Linked DNA regions of Bosea sp. 685. The protein of the gene in region 2 binds, or shares a complex with, the protein of the main gene of each other region. Links are inferred from orthologs where the notes say so. Each region holds a gene or a part of one and is shown on either strand. Other genes may lie near its edges.

Region 1 (3,233 bases), 470 kb from region 2 along the record:
GAAGGCCAGAGCCGAGGAGTCGACCTCGTGGAAGGCGCCGTCGACCAGCGTGACCTTGACGTCAACGACCGGGAAGCCGGCGATCACGCCAGAGCCGATGACCGAGTTCAGGCCCTTTTCGACGCCGGGGATGTATTCCTTAGGAACCGTACCACCGACGACCTTCGACTCGAAGGCGAAGCCCTTGCCGACTTCGTTGGGCTCGATCACCAGCTTGACGCGGGCGAACTGGCCGGTACCGCCGGTCTGCTTCTTGTGGGTGTAGTCGATCTCGGCCTTCTTGGTGATCGTCTCGCGATAGGCCACCTGGGGAGCGCCGATATTGGCGTCCACCTTGTAGGTCCGGCGCAAGATGTCGACCTTGATGTCGAGATGCAGCTCGCCCATGCCCTTGAGAATGGTCTGGCCGCTCTCCTGGTCGGTCGAAACGCGGAACGAGGGATCCTCGTTGGCAAGCTTCGCCAGCGCCAGGCCAAGCTTCTCCTGGTCGGCCTTGGACTTCGGCTCGATCGCGATCGTGATGACCGGCTCGGGGAATTCCATGCGCTCCAGGATGACCGCCTTGATGGGGTCGCACAGCGTGTCACCGGTGCGGACATCCTTGAGGCCGGCCAGGGCGACGATGTCGCCAGCGAAAGCCTCCTTGATGTCTTCGCGGTTGTTCGCATGCATCAGCAGCATGCGGCCGACACGCTCTTTCTTGTCGCGGGTCGAGTTGATGACGCCCGCGCCGGTCTCGACCTTGCCCGAATAGACGCGGCAGAAGGTGATGGTGCCGACGAAGGGGTCGTCCATGATCTTGAAGGCGAGCATGGAGAAGGGATCCTCATCCGTCGGGTGACGAACGGTCTCTTCCTCGGTCTTGAAGTCGATGCCCTTGATCTCGCCACGATCGACCGGCGACGGCAGGAAGTCGACGACGGCGTCGAGCAGCGGCTGGACGCCCTTGTTCTTGAAGGCGGAACCGCAGAGCACGGGATGGAAGGCGCGACGCTGCACCGCGGTACGGATCAGCTTGCGCAGCGTCTCCGCATCCGGCTCGGTGCCGTCGAGATAGGCTTCCATTGCCGCATCGTCCATGTCGACGGCGGCTTCAACGAGCTTGTTGCGATACTCGGCGGCCTTGTCGGCGAGATCGGCGGGGATCTCCTTCTCTTCGAAGGAAGCGCCGAGCGCCTCGCCGTTCCAGACGATCGCCTTCATCTTGATCAGGTCGACGACGCCGACGAAATCGGACTCGGCACCGATCGGGATCTGCAGGCAGACCGGCTTGCCGGCGACGCGGTCAATGATGTCCTGGACGCAGCGATAGAAATCGGCGCCGATCTTGTCCATCTTGTTGACGAAGACGATGCGCGGCACGTCGTATTTGTCGGCCTGGCGCCAGACGGTCTCGGTCTGGGGCTCAACGCCCTGGTTGCCATCGAGCACGCAGACGGCACCGTCGAGCACGCGCAGCGAACGCTCGACTTCAATGGTGAAGTCGACGTGGCCGGGGGTGTCGATGATGTTCAGGCGATGTTCGCGCCACAGACAGGTGGTCGCAGCCGAGGTGATCGTGATGCCACGCTCCTGCTCCTGCTCCATCCAGTCCATGGTGGCGGCGCCGTCATGGACTTCGCCGATCTTGTGCGACTTGCCGGTGTAATACAGCACGCGCTCGGTCGTCGTCGTCTTGCCGGCGTCGATATGCGCCATGATGCCGAAATTGCGGTATCGGTCGATGGGATGAGTGCGTGCCATAGGAGCGCTCTGTCTTTCCTAGTCTGACGAACGGTTACCAGCGATAATGCGAGAAGGCGCGGTTGGCTTCCGCCATCCGGTGCGTGTCTTCACGCTTCTTCACGGCATTTCCGCGGTTGTTGGCGGCATCCATCAGCTCCGAGGAGAGCCGCTCGACCATCGTCTTGTCGTTGCGGCCGCGAGCAGCCGTGATCAGCCAGCGGATCGCCAGCGCCTGACGGCGCTCGGTGCGAACCTCGACCGGGACCTGATAGGTGGCGCCGCCGACGCGACGCGAACGAACCTCGATCGCCGGAGCGACATTCTCGAGCGCAGTCTTGAAGACGGCGAGCGGGTCGCTCTTCAGCTTGCCTTCGATGATCTCGAAAGCACCATAGACGATCCGCTCGGCGGTCGACTTCTTGCCTTCGTACATCACCGAATTCATGAACTTCGTCACGATGATATCGTGGAACTTCGGATCGGGAATGATCTCGCGCTTTTCAGCGCTATGGCGGCGGGACATCGTCTAGTCTCCGGTCAAATCTTAAAAGCTGCGAACAGGCTTGGGCTCATCGCCCCGCCAGTCTGGCAGAACTCACTTCGGACGCTTGGCGCCGTACTTCGAACGGCGTTGCTTACGGTTCTTCACGCCCTGCGTGTCGAGCACACCGCGAAGGATGTGATAACGCACGCCGGGCAAATCCTTGACGCGGCCGCCGCGGATCATGACGACCGAGTGCTCCTGGAGGTTGTGACCCTCACCAGGAATATAGCCGATCACTTCGAAGCCGTTGGTCAGGCGCACCTTGGCGACCTTACGCAACGCGGAGTTCGGCTTCTTCGGCGTCGTCGTATAAACGCGCGTGCAGACGCCGCGCTTCTGCGGGCAGGATTCAAGCGCCGGAGCGGTGTTGCGCGCCTTGACGGGCGAACGCGGCTTGCGAATGAGCTGGCTGATTGTCGGCATTCTGGCCTCTCGCTCCACTGAGCGTTTGGAAATCTCTAAATCGACGGCCCAGATCAAGCGAAGCCATGGCACAAACGAAACTGCGCCATCGGCTCCCGGCAGGGAAACCTCAGGCGCATTCGCCAGCAGAGGAACACGGATCGCTCCGCATTCATGCTTCTCACCATGTCGTCAATCGACGCTGGAATTCCGAAGGCGTTTCGGTCGCGACATTCGCTCGCAACGAGGCAAGCGACAAACGTGTCCGACAACCTTCGACAGTGGCGCGCTTATGACTCGCAACCCGAGTCGCGTCAACCCCAATTCTGGCGACTTCGCCCTGCACACGGCCCAAACAGCGTGTTCAGCCGCAGCAACGGGTCGAGCGCCCTCCCCCACACAGCAAAATGGCCGCCCGGAGGCGGCCATTTCGTAACGATCAAGCGTCAGTGCGCCGTCATTCGGCCGCGGGCAGTGCCGCCGCCACTGCGGCCGCTGTTGCAGCTGCCGCCTTGGCCGCTGAGGCCGCCGCCTTCGCCGCCGCATCGGCCTTCTGACCGAC
Region 2 (2,811 bases):
CGTTGCTTCTTCAGGCCGCTTGTCGATGACCTTGTCGATCAGGCCGAAGTCGCGCGCCGCCTCGGCAGTCATGAAATTGTCGCGCTCCAGCGCCGCTTCGATGTCGGCATAGGAGCGTCCGGTGTGCTTGACGTAGATCTCGTTCAGCCGGCGCTTCAGGCTCTCGACCTCGCGGGCGTGGATCAGGATGTCGGTGACCTGGCCCTGGAAGCCGCCCGAGGGCTGGTGGACCATGATGCGGGCGTTGGGCAGCGCGAAACGCATGTCCTTGGCGCCGGCTGTCAGCAGCAGCGAGCCCATCGAAGCGGCCTGGCCGACGCACAAGGTCGTGACCGGGCAGCGGATGAACTGCATCGTGTCGTAGATCGACATGCCCGACGTCACAACGCCACCGGGCGAGTTGATGTAGAAGGAGATTTCCTTCTTGGGGTTCTCGGCCTCGAGGAAGAGGAGCTGTGCCACGATGAGCGAGGCGGAATAATCCTCGACCGGTCCGGTCAGGAAGATGATGCGCTCGCGCAGCAGCCGCGAATAGATGTCGAAGGCGCGCTCGCCACGGCTGGACTGCTCGACCACCATCGGGACGAGATTGTTGTAGGTCTCGATCGGATCGCGCAGCATGAAAATCGTCCTTGGGTGGCAGCGCCGGCTTCGGCGGATGGAGAATCAGCGAATGTCTCGGAGGACACCCACATAAGCACGGCAAACGCGGCTGAAAAGAGAAGCGCCGCCCAGCATGAAGCTCGGCGGCGCGAATATTGCGATTAAGGTTGCCGACAATCAGGCCGAAGTGTCTTCGGCCTTGTCCTCGCCCTTGGCGTCAGCCTTCTTGGCCTTCTTGGCGGCCTTCTTCGGCTTGGCCTCGGCAGTCTCGTCCGCCTCGTCGTCGGCGTAGAGCGCTTCGCGCGTGACGCTCTGATCCTCGACCTTCACCTGCTCCAGCAGGTGGTCGACGACCTTCTCCTCGAAGATCGGGGCGCGGATCTCGGCCAGGGCCTGCGGGTTCTTCTGGTAGAACTCCCAGACCTGCTTCTCCTGGCCGGGGAACTGGCGGGCGCGCTCGACCAGGGCCTTGGTGACCTCGTCATCCGAGATCTGGACCTTGGCCTGCTCGCCGATCTCGGCCAGCACGAGGCCGAGGCGAACCCGGCGCTCGGCGATCTTGCGATAGTCGGCCTTGGCGGCTTCTTCGGTTGTGCCCTCATCCTCGAAGGACTTCTTGGCTTCCTTCATGTCGACTTCGACATGGCTCCAGACGCTGGCGAACTCCTGCTCGACCAGGGTCGGCGGCAATTCGAAGGTGTATTTCACATCGAGCGCGTCGAGCAGGCTCTTCTTCAGCTTGCGGCGCGACTGCTCGCCGAAATCGCGGCCGATCTGCTCGCGGATCGCGGTCTTCAGCGCATCGAGCGACTCCATGCCGAAGGCCTTGGCGAGCTCGTCGTCGATCTTGACGGCCTCGGGCGCCTGCACCTCGGTGACCGTGACCTCGAACTCGGCCGGTTTACCGGCAAGATGGGTCGCGGTGTAGTTCTCGGGGAAGGTCACCTTGACCGTGCGGGTCTCGCCGGCCTTGGCGCCTTCGAGCTGCTCCTCGAAGCCGGGGATGAACTGACCGGCGCCGAGATCGAGCGGGATGCCCTCGCCCGTGCCGCCGTCGAAGGGCTTGCCCTCGAGCGTGCCGACAAAGGAGATCATCAGGCGGTCGCCGCTGGCGGCCTTGGCCTTCTCGCCCTTGTTCGAATAGGTGCGATTCTGGCCGGCCATGCGCTCCAGCGCGGCATCGACATCGGCATCGGGCACCTCGGCGACGGGCTTGGTCAGCGCGACGTCCGACAGGTCAGCGAGCTCGATCTTGGGCAGAACCTCGAGCGCGACGGTGAAGGCGAGATCGCCCTTGGCCTCCATCGCGGCCTCGATCTCGTCCTTGTTCTCGGGGAAGCGGATCTGCGGCTCGAAGGCGAGCTTCAGGCCGTTATCCGTGACGATCTTCTGGTTCGCCTCGTTGACCGCGTTCTGCAGCACGTCGGACATGACCGAGCGGCCATAGAGACGGCGCAAATGGGCAACCGGCACCTTGCCGGGGCGGAAGCCATTGATCTTGGCCTTGCCCTGCAGGCCCTGAAGGCCGTCATCGAGCCTGGATTTGAGGTCGGCGGCATTCAACACCACCTGAAACTCGCGCTTGAGGCCCTGGGACAGGGTTTCGGTCACGTTCATCGTTTTCGATCCGCCAACAGCGTTACTTCAATGTCCAAAGCGCGACGCCGGGTGACCGCCGCCGCGCTCGCGAAATCCATTTTTCTTCAGCGAACGATTCCCGCGCCACGACGCTAACGTCATGATGCGATCGCACGCCTGCTGGTGCGGGCGGAGGGACTCGAACCCCCACGACTTTCGCCGCTGGTACCTAAAACCAGTGCGTCTACCAATTCCGCCACGCCCGCCGGCCCGATAGCGCTGCACGCGAGCAAACGCAGCGCGGCCATCGTTGGGCCGCGGTGCTATACGCATTTCGAGCAGGCCATGCAGCAAAAAAATGCGACGTTTCTGCGAAGGTGGCCCCACCGCGCCGTATCGCGACACATCGCCGGGCCGTGCGAAGGCCGCCTCTCGCCAGATCGCACGCCACAGATTATGCCGGGCGCATGACCGACAAAGGCCTCACTTCGTCCATGCGACCACTCCTTGCGCCGACAAGGCGCGCTACGCTCGCCGGGCTTGGCGCCACGACCCTTGGCGCCACGACGACGATCGTGCTTGCCGGTGGGGCCTCGTCGCAGGCCAGGCCGCCAGCCGGCCCAGCCGGAG

Evidence for each region.
Region 1: the proteins of tig (region 2) and rpsG are in contact, whole or in part, in a crystal structure (PDB 3GTY), measured with the Thermotoga maritima proteins. The link is inferred for Bosea sp. 685 from one-to-one orthologs. Residues at the interface, in WP_004081061.1 of Thermotoga maritima: Glu122, Val124, Val129, Leu130, Tyr133, Glu188, Gly259, Ile262, Tyr263, Glu266, Ser270, Glu273, Gln274, Glu277, Arg308, Gln311, Ile312, Ser315, Tyr316, Glu325, Arg329, Arg336, Leu363, Phe366, Trp367, Arg373, Leu377, Arg381, Leu384, Glu387; in WP_004081843.1 of Thermotoga maritima: Lys34, Lys52, Lys55, Glu59, Arg62, Gln63, Glu66, Asn67, Lys69, Val71, Arg95, Ala109, Lys110, Lys111, Gly112, Arg113, Pro114, Glu117, Glu121, Ile124, Ala125, Tyr127, Asn128, Asn129, Thr130, Gly131, Lys135, Asp139, Arg142, Met143.

Annotation. Positions count from the first base shown.
Region 1 is NZ_CP134779.1:2,050,058-2,053,290, reverse strand. Bases 514-3,233 are described here. They hold rpsG (30S ribosomal protein S7), read right to left. Parts: upstream 2,249-3,233; coding sequence 1,778-2,248; downstream 514-1,777. Other genes in these bases: rpoC (DNA-directed RNA polymerase subunit beta'), read right to left, coding at 3,129-3,233; rpsL (30S ribosomal protein S12), read right to left, coding at 2,321-2,692; fusA (elongation factor G), read right to left, coding at 514-1,743. In the rest of the region: more of fusA, read right to left, coding at 1-513.
Region 2 is NZ_CP134779.1:2,519,195-2,522,005, reverse strand. It holds tig (trigger factor), read right to left. Parts: upstream 2,221-2,811; coding sequence 781-2,220; downstream 1-780. Other genes in the region: RMR04_RS13360 (multicopper oxidase family protein), read left to right, coding at 2,676-2,811; RMR04_RS13375 (ATP-dependent Clp protease proteolytic subunit), read right to left, coding at 1-621. UniProt on the Bacillus subtilis protein: Involved in protein export. Acts as a chaperone by maintaining the newly synthesized protein in an open conformation. Functions as a peptidyl-prolyl cis-trans isomerase.